One region of the Spirosoma knui genome, then DNA from elsewhere that is predicted to be linked to it. Evidence: riboswitches for the same ligand, from Rfam matches in the RefSeq annotation. Region 1 holds a riboswitch; the other holds the start of a gene.
What was found. Region 1 has a riboswitch for S-adenosylmethionine ahead of ACYVIY_RS03290 (O-acetylhomoserine aminocarboxypropyltransferase/cysteine synthase family protein). Riboswitches for the same ligand answer to the same signal wherever they lie in the genome.
Positions count from the first base shown of each region.

Region 1 (7,439 bases):
TGATTCGCTGGGTTTACCCGGAACGATGGCGTATTTCCCTGACTTCGCTTTTGCCAGGGCTTCCTCCCGAAACAGTAGACTGAAGTTTCCGCTCTGTTTAATGCCACCGTGGCACGTAATGCATTTGGTGTTGAAGATGGGGCGGATGTGCTGATTGTAACTGATCCGTTCGTCCGTGTTCAGGCCGTTTATGGCGTAAACCACAAAAAGTATGGATGCTGGTATGCCAATGAGCCACCACTTCTTCATAAAGCGAACGGGTAGTTAGTGCTTTATTCTCAACCATGTAGTTACTGAGTAAAAGGTGGAATTGGCGTAATCTACCGTTCGGATAAGATTTTGGAATAGCGATTCAGGTCCCGTCGGGATGGTATGTTTATTGAGGAAATAAGATGAGTTGGTTTGATAGCTCCGTAGGAGCTATATGTCTATCCATCAACATACTGCTCTTACGGAGCTTTAGTTAGTCGAAGTCCACCTATAAACAGGCCGCCCTTACAGGGCTAAACCTTGGCTAACTCAAACGTCTTTTTGACGTACTTGGTTACGCCCGGTGGTTAACCCAACTCGCTTTTAGATAATAAGAAAGTTAGCGACAGCGCATAAAGGCTCTCGCTGCAATAGCAGAAAAGCCAGCCCTTCAATAAAGGTGCTGGCTTAGTAAATGGATGTAAAAATATTGATTTACCTGAAGACAGGAAGGCTAGATAAAAATAACATCGTCGATTACGTCGGAGCCCATGTCCTTGTTCACCAACTGGATAAGTTTCTGCTTGGCGTTGACCAGTTCGTTACGTAGTGGAGCGGATGCAATTTCGATATGCAGCTTCCGATCGCGTACGTAAAGCCGGTTTGTCCGGGAGGCAATGGCTGGTCCCATCATTCGGCCCCAGAATGCTTCGAGGTAGGTTTCGTTAAAGCGCGTTTGCAGTTGGTACGTTTTTAAGAGTTGCCCGATCGCGTCCTTTAAGGTGGTGGTTCCCGCCATTCGGGTGGCATTGTCGCGATTGTATCGGTATGTGTGGCTCATCGGTACGGCAGTCTTAGCACAAAAATAAGCAACGATCGAACTAAACAAAGGCCTACTGTGGCATTAAGCGAAAAAATAAGGTGGCCGATAGAAAAACCCCGCTGCGTTTGGAATCGCCCCGTTTGACTAGTATACTTGCGGCATCAAGTCAATTGCTACGCACCGCTTTTCTTATCTTCGGTGCGCGTTGATTTATAAAGAAGCGGGGAGAGATCAGGCTCTGTGAACCGCTGGCAACCTACCACATGGCAAGGTGCTAACTCCTGCCTAAAGCAACCGTTTCGGCGGATCGTTAGGGACTATAAATCGAAAACTCACATGCTCTACAATCGACGCTGTATGCCCTCAGGGGCCTACTAAGCACTTCCAGACTTCGCTACGTATACCGGGAGAGGTGTCGTGTGCGCCTATGTTGCGGTTTGTCGCTGCATCGTTCCGCTGACCTTCATCTGTGATCAGCCTTACCCAGCCTACCATTTTTTTGTGAATTATAACCAACAAAACCATGTCTCAACTGCATTTCGATACCTTACAGCTACACGCTGGTCAGGAAGCCGACCCAACGACCAACTCACGGGCCGTACCTATTTACCAGACTACCTCGTACGTATTTAACGATTCGGCGCACGGAGCCGACCTATTTGCGCTTAAAGCGTTCGGGAATATCTATACCCGCATCATGAACCCCACATCCGATGTGTTTGAGAAGCGGATTGCTGCGCTCGAAGGTGGGGTAGCGGCTTTAGCCGTAGCGTCGGGGCAGGCGGCTCAGTTCATTGCCCTGAACAACATTTTAGCGGCCGGCGACAACTTTATTTCGACGTCGTTCCTGTACGGCGGTACGTATAATCAGTTCAAAGTGTCGTTCAAGCGGTTAGGCGTCGATGTCCGTTTTGCCGATGGCGACAAGCCGGAATCATTCGCCCGCTTGATCGACGAGAAGACCAAGGCAATCTACCTTGAAACGATCGGTAACCCTGGTTTCAACATCCCCGATTTTGATGCCATAGCGGCCATTGCCAAAGAACATGATCTGCCCCTCATTGTCGACAATACGTTCGGCGCGGGTGGGTATCTGTTCCGGCCGATCGAGCACGGAGCGGCTGTGGTTGTTGAGTCGGCAACGAAGTGGATCGGTGGCCACGGCACCAGCATCGGCGGGGTTATCGTCGACAGTGGCAACTACAACTGGGGGAACGGTAAATTCCCGCAGTTCAGCGAACCATCGGAAGGCTATCACGGCATGGTGTTCAGCGATGTGTTCGGTGTCGGCGGTCCGTTCGGCAATATCCAGTTCATTATCCGCGCCCGGGTCGAAGGCCTGCGTGACTGGGGGCCAGCAATCAGCCCATTCAACTCGTTCCTGCTGCTACAAGGTCTGGAAACACTTTCGCTACGTGTCGACCGGACGGTGCAAAATGCGCAGGCGCTGGCTGAGTGGCTCGAATCGCACGAGCAGGTTGAGGTGGTGAATTATCCGGGTCTGGCAAGAAGCCCGTACCACGAACTGGCCAAGAAATACCTCAAACGCGGCTTTGGGGGTGTTTTTACCTTTAAAGTGAAAGGCGGCAAAGAAGCGGCCGATCAGTTCGTGAACAGCCTGAAGCTGATTAGTCACCTGGCGAACGTTGGCGACTCGAAAACGCTGATTATCCACCCAGCTTCGACCACGCACCAGCAACTGAGTGAGCAGGAGCAGTCGACGGCTGGCGTAGAACCCGGTTTGTTACGTATCTCGGCGGGTATCGAACACATCGACGACATTAAAGCTGATCTGGAACAGGCGTTTGCCAAGATTGCCGAGCCGGTATTAACGTAGTGCTGAGGGGTGGTTTACGGATTAAGGCTGGGAACTCCGCTACAACTCGTAAACCACCTTTCGTAAACCTTTTTGCATTGGACCTCCAATATTTCGATTATAAATACTCGTTTCCGCTGGAATCCGGTGAAACGCTGTCTGGGTTTCGGCTGGCTTACACCACGCGGGGTACGTTGAACGACGATGGGTCGAACGTCGTGTGGGTTTGTCATGCCTTAACCGGTACTGCCGACGCGGGCGACTGGTGGGGCGGTATGGTTGGACCGGGTAAGTATCTCGATCCGGCTGAACACTTCATCGTTTGTGCAAACGTACTCGGTTCCTGCTATGGTTCTACCGGACCTTTGTCGGTAAATCCAGCCACGGGGCAGCCGTATTACCATAGTTTCCCTGTCTTAACCATCCGGGATATGGTGGGGGCGCTGGATCTGTTACGTCAGGAACTCGGCATTGAAACCATTCAAACCTGCATCGGTGGGTCGGTGGGGGGGGAGCAGGCGCTCGAATGGGCGATTATGCAGCCCAATCTGATCAAAAATCTGGTCTTAATTGCCATGAGTGCCGTAGCCTCACCCTGGTGCATTGCATTTAACGAAGCACAACGCATGGCCATCGAAGCCGATCCGACCTGGAAAGAACAGCGCGACGATGCCGGGGTATCAGGCATGAAAGCGGCCCGGGCTATGGCCATGATCTCGTACCGGAATTACGATACGTATGGATTTACACAGGCCCTTGATAACAATGAGCAACTGGATGGCTACAAAGCCGCGGGCTATCAGCGCTATCAGGGTGATAAATTAGCCGACCGCTTCAACGCCTTTACGTACTGGACGCTCTCGAAGGTAATGGATTCACATAACGTGGGGCGTAACCGCGGAAGCATTCTCAATGCACTGGGACAAATACGAGCCCGCACACTCGTTGTTGGCATTCGATCTGATCTTTTATTCCCTCCCTCTGAACAGCAATTTCTGGCCCGACACATTCCCGATGCGGCCTACGAAGAAATTGATTCGCTATATGGCCACGACGGATTTTTGATTGAATTCCGGCCATTAGCTAGTATTCTGCGAAAGTGGATGGCGGCTGCCGTACAGGAACCGAAAAAAACGGTTGAAACCGCTAGAGACACGCAGTAGATTAATGTTTGAATTCAACCTATGATTTGGTACGAAGAAGAAGTCCGAAAGCTAGAGGCAAACGTTCAGTCATTAGTACGTAATCAACAGCTCCCGGCAGAAGGTCCCGTTGTATTTTATGGCAGCTCATCCATGCGACTCTGGACTACGTTAGCAACCGATTTTCCGCAGATAACCCCCTTAAATCTCGGCTTTGGCGGCTCAACGCTGGCCGCCTGCGCCTGGTTTTGTGAGCGTCTGCTCATCCCGGCCGCCCCGAAGTCCATCGCGTTCTACGCCGGTGACAATGACCTGGGTGACGGACGGCATCCGGAGGAAGTGTATTTATTTTTCTGCGCCTTCGCCGAAAAGGTACGTCGTCTGTTACCGGGTGTGCCTCTGGCCTATATGACGATCAAGGTTAGCCCGTCTCGCTGGAACCTGGCCAAAGACATAATCCAGGCGAACAATATGATCACTCAGGAGATTAATCGGTATGCCGACTGGCAGGTAATTGACACGACTTCGCCGTTGCTGGGCCCCGATGGCCGACCACGCCGGGAATTGTTTGAAGCTGATGGTTTACACCTGAATTCGTCAGGTTATGAGGTCTGGCAACGGGTGCTGTTAGAAAACTACGCTGGTTTTTAACAGTTTCTTCATGGAACGAAGACGCTTTGTTTAACCCAAATACCGGAACTTCGCCTTAATCTACGGCCGACACTATGCATCGTGAGTATCATAAATGGTTCAGTCCCAATTTAGACCGAGACATGGAGTTACTCATTTTTGGTCATGCCGGAGCGCGCGTACTCGTTTTCCCAACCCGCAAAGGGCGATTTTACGATTACGAAGATTTTGGGTTAGTGAAGGCGCTCTCGCAGCAGTTAGAGAATGGATGGCTACAGCTCTACTGCGTTGATAGTGTCGATCAGGAAAGCGTGTACAACAAATACGCTCCTCCGCAGGACCGCATCCGGCGGCATGGTCAATACGAGCAGTACATCTTACACGAAGTCCTACCCCTGTCGCGGCTGAAAAACCCCCAGCCTTTCATGATTGCGCACGGGTGCAGTTTGGGAGCGTATCATGCCGTAAATATTGCGTTTCGGCACCCGCAGTGGTTTGGGAAAGTAGTTGCCTTAAGCGGTCGGTATGATCTGTCGGAACCCGTAGCGGAATTTCGCGGCCTGTTCGACGACTATTACGACGACGAAATCTATTACAACAGCCCCAATCATTTTCTGCCCAATCTCAACGATGAGGATGTACTGGTTCAGTTGCGTCGGATGCAGATCATTATGACCATCGGTACTGAAGATCCTTTTTTAAACAGTAATCTTTCGCTTAGTGAGGCTCTTTGGGCAAAGCAAATTCCGCATGAGCTACACATCTGGAACGGACGCGCTCACCGCGCCGACGACTGGCAGAAGATGGTGCCGCTGTATCTGTAGCTTACTATCCGGCATTGGATTGGCTTAAAACCGAATCGATTCAAACATTTTAAGTACAGTTTCTTCGTCCTTAATATTCCTGCCGCTCAGGACCAACTTGTTTTGGGTATTTGTCTGGATGTAGACGCCGATTATCCCTTTGCCTGGCTGTTTCGGTCGAACGACCAACGCAGCCTGTCCATCGATGGTGGTGTTCGTCCGAATATAGTCAGGGGGCATCTCATTCCTGAAATTATACGAGTACCAGCCGTAATCGTACGTTAGTTCGTCGCGACCGTTCGTCAGTCGACCCACCTGCGAGTCAATTCCTGCTCCAGGGATTTCTTCCCAATCCGCGGGCGTTTGAAGCCGGAATGATCTCAGATCAATAGTTTTCACTAAATCAGGACTATTATCCCGACAACCAGATAAGCCTAACCCGATCAGCAGCAGGCAAGTAAGCACGTAATTCATGATTATATCTAGTACGTTTTTCCAGTGACCCGCTGATTTATAGAAAGGTTGGAGCTACCCTGCATAACTAAGGCAGCTTATTCGCCAGATACAGGTAGGGGGGATGAAAATGGTGGGTAAAGATTTTTTCTTTACTGTCGGGGTATTGTTTAAAGTAATCGGTATCAGCCAGAAGAACGATCGTGTTACCAGTTCGGACGTAATCATTGCTGTTGTAGTATTCAGGTGGCAGGTAACCCGTCAGATTTTTCTTTACCGTATTGGAAGCCACTCTACCCAGGTATTTCTGATAGTTTTTCTGCGCTTTCAGGGCCGGTTTGCTCAAACTGTTGTAAACGTGCCTGAGAACGATACGTTGCGGCAGGTTCTGTTTCTTAATTAAAGCAGGAGCGCCTTTGAACGGATTGGTGGTATTGAAATCGTTGATCGTCTGAATCGAGATCGGTACCTCAGGAACCCAGTCGGCGGAGTTGACGACGTTGTACGCCCAGCCGTTTTGAGTAGCGGCCTCGTACTCGTAAGCGAAATACAGGTTTCCCGGCTTTGGTCCCGCGCTGCAGTACGTTTTGAACTGAATGTCGGCCGGAACCCGAGCCTGTTGCTGCAGATTTCTGAGGTAGGCCGTTAAGAGGAAGGCAATAGCTCCACCCTGGCTATGTCCCATGATGATCATGTCTTTTATGCCGCGCCGATAGCAGGAATCAAGCCTGGGTAATATATCGCGCGCTAAAAAAGCGGTACTAATCAGCCAGCCGACGTGTACAGCCGCCCTGGGGTTCGAAGCCAGTTCGTAGGTGAATTTTTGCGTACTATCGAGCTGAAGTTCACCTTTTGCGGGAACCATTGCCGCGTAAAAATTGGCGAGCCAGCTCACGCTATTGGCCGTTGTGCCCCGCAGGCTGAATACGGCTTTCCCCTGGTTATCGGTCCATAAATCCCAACGGTTGTCTAAGCCAATAATGGGTGATCGGTAGGCAAGTTTAAACTGCTGAGGAGCCGGAAATGCTTTAACATACGTAGAGTCGCCAAACTGCGCCGAGACCTTTAAAAGCTCAATGTATTCGGTCTTATCAAAGCCGGGTTTCAGCCTTTGGCTGAAGCCGCTCGTTCCGTAAAGAAGACTCACAACAACGTAGTAACTTAGTAGTCGCAGTTTCATCAACAGCCCGTTTAAACGTGAAGTAACCTGGTACACGACGCTGCACCAAGTTACCACTTTTCCGTTACGATCAATTAATTAACTGTTTGCCGAGCCATTAAAGCACAATCAGCTTTTCTGCTGGTTGCTCAACCCTGGTCAGGGCGTTACGTACCGTTTCATGCGCCTTTAGCAAAGCATCCGCGTAGGGCTGATGCAACACGCGGGTAGGCTGTTCAACGGTCAGGTCGGCATCCCATAAGCCCGCCCGGTGCCAGTGATCAAGGTGATCCCAGTCCGGACGGTCGATGATGGGGTATAAACACACGCCCCAAAGCGGAATCCCCGCTTCGATAACGGCCGCACATTCGCGGCCGATCATGTCGATCCAGACTGGCCGATCAATACCGGGGTGACTGGTTTC
Region 1 is NZ_BAAGVY010000001.1:805,788-813,226, forward strand. It holds gene ACYVIY_RS03280 (DUF1553 domain-containing protein) at 1-249, opposite strand, end outside; gene ACYVIY_RS03285 (DciA family protein) at 704-1,030, opposite strand; SAM riboswitch class I at 1,220-1,338, shown strand; gene ACYVIY_RS03290 (O-acetylhomoserine aminocarboxypropyltransferase/cysteine synthase family protein) at 1,536-2,849, shown strand; gene ACYVIY_RS03295 (homoserine O-acetyltransferase family protein) at 2,927-3,991, shown strand; gene ACYVIY_RS03300 (GDSL-type esterase/lipase family protein) at 4,013-4,621, shown strand; gene ACYVIY_RS03305 (esterase family protein) at 4,696-5,424, shown strand; gene ACYVIY_RS03310 (hypothetical protein) at 5,449-5,877, opposite strand; gene ACYVIY_RS03315 (lipase family protein) at 5,945-7,036, opposite strand; gene ACYVIY_RS03320 (amine oxidase) at 7,134-7,439, opposite strand, start outside.

Region 2 (7,439 bases), 210 kb from region 1:
CGCTGGTACTGGCGCCGATGCAGGAACACGAACAGGATCGGAGTCACTGAAATAAGAAATAGGAAGGCAGTCGCCAGCATGACGATTTCTATTCCCCCGGTGAAGTTTTGCATCGTAGTCCGACAAAGAAATATACGCACATTATCAGAAATACTACGTTATGAACCCTCCATATTACGACGATGTTAGCAACATTCATCTTAGTTAAAGCATTGTACGTCAAGAATATAAAGAAGTTACTGGTATAATAGGTGAACAGCCCGTTGACATACCAGAAATTGCGAACCGTCAGGATGTTTTCTGTCGGTTGCTGCGACAATTGCTTCGTGTAGTATACTATACAATAGAGGGTCATTAACAGACTAACCAGGCCAAACGATGACGAATCAAACGTAGCCGTTGTGGAAGCCGTTTGGGTAGTACTCAATACGTTTACCTGATAAAGCAGCGTGCTCAATAGCAGCAGCCAGGTAAAATACCGATTTGAATAAAGCTTTATAAAAAACTGGGAGAGCAGGAAATTGGTCCAGGCGAAGTTGAGCGAGTACGCGAATAGGTTGTCCCGTTTCAACTCATTCAGGAAATTAGCGTATCCGTTAAACAGGAACTGACAACCCAAGTAGTACAGGATATAATCTCTCCTCCCCCAACCCATCGAGGTCAGAGCAAGTACTAGTAAAAACAAAGGAGGAACAGTATCGAGGTAATCAATTACTCGGGCAAGTGTATGCCACATTGCTCGCTGGGCGGCTAGTTTATATACCGGTAAAAATACGCATTAATCGCAACCGGGCGGGCGAGGACAGCCGCCTATTTCTCGAGTCGTCATCTCGTTCACGGCTCGCTCGCAGTAAGCGGTTATGTAAGCCGGGAACGAATCGCCGGTTTTGTGATCAAACCGTAATCTGACCACGACATTGCCTTCGTCAGCTTCACCTGAACTGTCGATCAGCTGCTTCATCTCGGCTTTTTTGAATACAAATTCCAGCATATTACTTATCAATTTTTCGGGTAAGGATTATTCATAGTAAAATAGGATTAAAGTGGTTAATTTAAAAGCCTAGAGTATTACATCGGACAATAACCTTAAGCCAACAATTTGACTATCAGTAAATTATATTCTTATAAAAATAACTATCTGCTTAAATACGGGAAATTTCCCGTATTTAAATACCGCTTTTTTCCGGTCTTTTTCAGGCGCATTCCCCCTACTTTTTCAACTACGAAGCTGCGAGCTTTGTAACGCTTATTCTATTCACATTCATTTATGTTCCCTTCCCAAACAGATTCGCCGGACCTTGGTCCGGCGATCTGACTTTTAGGGCCTTGGCATCTCTTCCCGCCCTATTACCGCTACGTTCGCTCTACTCTTTATCCAGTTTTTTTACGGCTTTTAAATCCGAACCCGCCAGCACCTGCGTAAGTCTGTCCGTTGATCGATCACACATAACAACTTTTTTCTCAATTCAACTGAACACAGACAAATGAAAACGTTCAAATTCGTTTTTTCGCTACTTGCTTTACTTACAGCCGCTCAGGTTTCGTTCGCTCAAGAAAAAACCGTAACGGTCGGTGGTGCTCCCATGTATCCATCGAAGAATATTGTTGAAAATGCAGTGAACTCGAAGGATCACACCACACTGGTAGCGGCTGTTAAAGCGGCTGGCCTGGTAGAAACTCTTCAGGGCGCTGGTCCATTCACGGTATTTGCTCCTACAAACAAGGCGTTTGACAAATTGCCTAAGGGCACGGTAGAAACGCTGGTAAAGCCAGAAAACAAAGCTACGTTGACCAGCATCCTGACCTACCACGTTGTATCGGGTAAGATGAGCGCGGCCGACCTGATGAAAGCAATTGCTGATGGGGGTGGTAAAGCAACCCTGACAACCGTAGCAGGTGGTACGCTGACCGCGATGCAGAAAGGCAAGAAAATCGAGCTGACCGACGCGAAAGGCGGTATGGCAACGGTAACAATTCCTGACGTCAACCAGTCGAACGGCGTTATCCACGTTATCGATACGGTTCTGCTGCCTCAGTAAGCATCCATCATGTTTATATCAGAAAAGCCCGGCTGATTATTCAGCCGGGCTTTTTTAATTACGTCATTCACCCAGAGTTACGCATCGTAGCTCAGCACGGGCGACAGCCATCTTTCGATTTCTTCGACGGGCATATCTTTCCGCATGGCATAATCCAGGACCTGATCTTTGTTGATCTTACCAACGGCAAAATATTTCGATTCAGGGTGTGAGAAGTAGAAACCACTTACCGACGAAGCCGGGTACATGGCATAACTTTCGGTTAGTTCAATCCCGATCTTATTGGCGTCCAGCAACTCGAACAACGTACCTTTCTCGGTATGATCCGGGCAGGCCGGATAACCTGGGGCTGGCCGAATGCCCTGGTATTTTTCTTTAATTAACTCTTCGTTACTCAGACGTTCATCGGTAGCATACGGCCAGAATTCTTTACGTACCCGTTCGTGCATCCGTTCAGCAAAGGCTTCGGCTAGCCGGTCGGCAATAGCCTTGACCATGATGCTGTTATAATCGTCGTGGTCACGCTCGTATTTTTCGAGCAACGCTTCGATACCGATGCCAGCCGTTACGGCAAACCCGCCAATGTAATCTTCACGGCCACTCTCCAGCGGAGCGATGAAATCAGACAGACAGAAGTTCGGCAAACCCGGTGCCTTTTGATTCTGCTGGCGCAGGAAGTGCAACACCGTTTTGGTATCGTAGATCAGCTCACCTGCTGAGCTAACCGCAGTCTGCGATTGCGCCCGCGAGATTTTGTATTCGATATGACTGTGCGATCCGTGCCGTTCGCAGGGAATTTCACGCGTATACTCTTCAAAATCGTGAAGTAATACGTCGTCATCCGCTGAGTTAGCGGGGAAAAAGCCAACAACGGCCTTTGCCTTCAACAACTTATTATCAATAATTTCCTGCAGCAACTGGCTCGCATCGTTAAAGAGTTTGCGCGCTTCGGAACCAACTACAGCGTCTTCAAAAATGGCTGGGTACTTTCCGTGCAATTGCCAGGTCTGGAAGAAAGGCGTCCAGTCAATATACTTGGCCAACTCTTCTATAGAATACTCCTCAAAATAACGATTACCCAGGAACGCAGGTTTAGTTGGCTCGAACTTGCTCCAGTCAATAACGGTGCGATTGTCGCGGGCCTTCTCGATGGTCAGGCTGGCTTTGTCCTGCCGACGCCGGGCGTGATCCTCACGAAGCTTTACGTATTCAGCTTTTATTTCCCGGAAGATGTCATCTCGAACCGTATGGTTTTCATTGTTCAGCCGACCAGCTACGGGCACACTCCGGCTCGCATCGAGCACGTGAACAACAGGGCCAGAGTAATGCGGGTCAATTTTGACGGCCGTGTGAATCCGCGATGTAGTAGCCCCCCCAATGAGCAGTGGAATGGTAAACCCTTGCCGCTCCATTTCCTTGGCCACACCAACCATTTCGTCAAGCGAAGGCGTAATTAAACCGCTCAGACCGATAATGTCCACGTTCTGTTTACGCGCTTCTTCGAGAATCTTCTGGGTCGGCACCATCACCCCGAGGTCGATGATCTCGTAGTTGTTACAGCCGAGTACTACGCCAACGATATTCTTGCCAATGTCGTGAACGTCACCTTTTACGGTTGCCAGGAGAATTTTACCGGCAACCTGTGTGCTACCGCTCTTCTCTTTTTCAGCCTCAATGAACGGAAACAAATAGGCTACGGCTTTTTTCATGACCCGCGCCGATTTCACAACCTGGGGCAGGAACATTTTGCCCTCCCCGAACAGATCGCCCACTACGTTCATACCGTCCATCAACGGACCTTCGATCACTTCGAGGGGGCGCTCAAATTGCTGCCGCGCTTCTTCAACGTCCTGATCGATATAGTCGGTAATGCCTTTAACGAGCGCATGTTTGAGTCGTTCGTTAACGGGTTCCAAGCGCCAGCTTTCATCCTGAACAACTTCCTTGCCTTTCGCTTTTACCGTTTCAGCAAAGTCAACCAGACGCTCCGTAGCATCAGGACGGCGGTTAAGCAGGACGTCTTCACAGCGTTCGAGCAGGTCTTTGGGGATGTTGTCGTACACTTCGAGCTGACCGGCATTTACGATACCCATATCCAGACCAGCTCGGATGGCATGGTACAGAAAAGCTGAGTGCATGGCTTCGCGTACTACGTCATTGCCCCGGAAACTGAACGAAATGTTCGATACGCCCCCGCTTACTTTGGCCAGTGGTAGGTTTTGCTTAATCCAGCGCGTGGCATTGATAAAGTCAACGGCGTAATTGTTGTGCTCTTCGATACCCGTTGCAACGGTCAGGATGTTGGGGTCGAAAATAATGTCCTGCGGTGGAAACTTAACCTTGTCGACCAGGATACGGTACGCCCGTTCGCAGATCTGAATACGTCGCTCGTAGGAATCGGCCTGGCCGGTTTCGTCAAAGGCCATCACCACGGCAGCTGCCCCATAGCGCTTAACCAGATTAGCCCGCTCGATGAATGCCTCCTCCCCTTCTTTCAACGAAATGGAGTTAACAATGGCTTTTCCCTGCACGCATTTCAGCCCTGCTTCGATCACTTCCCACTTCGAGGAATCGACCATGATCGGCACACGAGCGATGTCGGGTTCGGCAGCAATCAGGTTCAGGAAGGTCGTCATGGCCTCCACCGAATCAAGCATACCTTCGTCCATGTTGACGTCGATCACCTGCGCTCCGCCCTCGACCTGACCACGGGCAATACTCAACGCTTCGTCGTAATTACCTTCCTTGATGAGTCGGGCAAACTTCTTCGAACCCGTTACGTTCGTGCGCTCGCCAACGTTGAGGAAGTTAGTTTGCTCCGTAATTTTTAGCGGCTCCAGACCGCTCAGCTTCTGATACGGTTCAGGTTGCGGTAATTGCCGGGGCGGGTATTTAGCGGCCACCTGCGCAATCGCCTGGATGTGATCCGGCGTAGAGCCACAGCAACCACCTACTATATTGACGAAACTATCCCGAATGAAGCCTTCGATTTGATCAGCCATTTCATCGGGTGTTTGGTCATATTCCCCAAATTCGTTGGGCAGACCAGCATTTGGATAGGCCGACGTATAGAACGGAGATTCCTTTGCTAACGTCTGTACATATGGACGTAATAGCTCTGCCCCCATCGCACAGTTTAACCCAACGCTGAGCAGGGGCAGATGTGACACAGAATACAAAAATGCTTCGGTTGTCTGCCCTGACAACGTGCGTCCGGAAGCATCCGTAATTGTTCCCGACACCATAATAGGCAGCGACGTTTGGCCTTTTTCGGCAAAATACCGATCAATGGCAAATAGCGCGGCCTTGGCATTAAGGGTATCGGTAATGGTTTCGACCAGTAATAGATCAGCACCCCCTTCTACCAATCCACTAACCTGCGTGTAGAACGCTTCGACTAACTGGTCGAACGTAATGGCACGATAGCCAGGATTGTTCACATCGGGCGACATCGAAGCCAACCGGTTGGTCGGCCCCATCGCTCCGGCCACGAACCGGGGCTTTTCGGGATTCTGACGGGTATACTCATCGGCTACTTCTTTGGCAATCCGTGCTGATTCATAATTCAGTTCATAGACCAGATCCTCCATATAGTAATCGGCCATAGCAACTGTCGTACTACTGAAGGTATTAGTCTCTATAATGTCAGCGCCTGCGTCAAGATACTTACGGTGGATTTCCTGAATAACCACCGGTTTGGTAATCGACAATAAGTCATTGTTACCTTTAATGTCGTGCGGGAAGTCTTTAAACCGCTCTCCCCGATAATCAGCGTCGGTGAGGTTATAGCGTTGGATCATCGTCCCCATCGCGCCATCAAGCACGAGGATACGTTCCTGGAGAAGGTTTGTAATCGATTTCAAGCGATACAACAAGTTATAGCGTAGAACGAAACAAACACGAATGTTTGCACCGAAATGATATTGGTTCTAAAACGAAGGCTTATCAGAAACAGGCGAAGGCAGCGGAAACGCTAACTTATCTGTCCCCACATCTATCTGGGGTGGAACGCGGCACCTTTTCCGGTAAGCGGCTGGTTGCCAAGACATCATCGGGTCCAATCCCTCCGTCTTTCTTGATAAGCATTTTAGCAAAGGTACAGAATCTCGTCATAGTCGCCAAAAATGCGTTACTTTTGACCCGAACAAAAGAGTGAATGAGTGTATAAAACGTTCGCTCTTTCACGCTTTACACAATGAAACTGGCAGCCATCGATATCGGTTCCAACGCAGCCCGTCTGCAAATCTCAACGGTATTACATAATGACGACGTTGTTAGCTTTAAACGCGTCGAATACGTACGATTTCCGCTCCGACTCGGCCACGACGTCTTTAACTTCGGCGAGTTAACGTCCGAAAGTGAAGCACGAACGGCTAAGCTCATGCAGGTTTATAAGCTGCTGATGGAACTGCATGAAGTAGAATGTTATATGGCGTGTGCTACGTCGGCTATGCGCGAGGCCTCCAACGGTCACGAGATTGCTAAACGTATCGAAGCATCAACCGGCGTAAAAATTCACATCATCGACGGTCAGAAAGAAGCTGAACTCATCAATAACGTAGTGGTTCAGGCGCTGGACGACCGTCAGTTCCTGCACATTGATGTTGGCGGGGGCAGCACCGAACTGAACATCTATAAAAACCGGCAAAAAATCAATTCGAAATCCTTCAAGATCGGATCCGTACGACTGCTGGAAGGCAAAGAGACCAAAGGAGCGTGGCGAAAAATTGAAGATTGGGTCGAAGAGAACGTAGACTCCTTGCAGGAAGTAACGGCCGTCGGTACGGGCGGCAACATCAGCAAGTTGTTTAATCTGGCCGCTAAAACGGGCGAAGTGGATACTACGCGGGAGGAGATTGAACGGGTTCGTAATTACATCGCCGGCTTTAGTCTGGAAGACCGAATCAATAAACTTCGCCTGAACGCCGACCGCGCCGACGTAATCGTGCCTGCTGCCGACATTTACATTTCGGTCATGAAATGGGCCGGAGCCTCCCGCATCATTGTGCCTGATCTGGGCTTAAAGGATGGGATAATCCAGTTGGTTTATTCTAACTATCGGAAAAAGAAGCGCGTTTAACCGATTCAAAAGCGTTGGGCACAGAAACGGCTTTTTACACGATAGTTGGCCAACATAGCCCTTCGGCTCCTCCTCAATTCTGGCAAACCGGTTTTCTGTTCAATGACCCGGCTCACATCCGTCAGCAAGGTCAGCGGCCGTTTTACACGGTAAGTGCACTGAACAAGGCTACGCAGCTAGCCGAAGCCCGCTGCACCATTTTTTGGGAGCCAACCGCAACGGTTAGTCCGCTGGCCGCTCCGTTTGGCTCCATCGAATTTGCCTCGAATCTACCCGATGCGGTGCTCCTTGATCTCCTGACGGCGCTAATCGAAACAAGT
Region 2 is NZ_BAAGVY010000001.1:591,823-599,261, reverse strand. It holds gene ACYVIY_RS02450 (sensor histidine kinase) at 1-113, opposite strand, end outside; gene ACYVIY_RS02445 (hypothetical protein) at 89-736, opposite strand; gene ACYVIY_RS02440 (hypothetical protein) at 779-991, opposite strand; gene ACYVIY_RS02435 (fasciclin domain-containing protein) at 1,485-2,039, shown strand; gene metH (methionine synthase) at 2,117-5,902, opposite strand; SAM riboswitch class I at 6,015-6,124, opposite strand; gene ACYVIY_RS02425 (Ppx/GppA phosphatase family protein) at 6,235-7,119, shown strand; gene ACYVIY_RS02420 (GNAT family N-acetyltransferase) at 7,134-7,439, shown strand, end outside.
Region 2: linked by a shared signal. The riboswitch ahead of metH (methionine synthase) and the one ahead of ACYVIY_RS03290 (O-acetylhomoserine aminocarboxypropyltransferase/cysteine synthase family protein) in region 1 are both predicted to bind S-adenosylmethionine.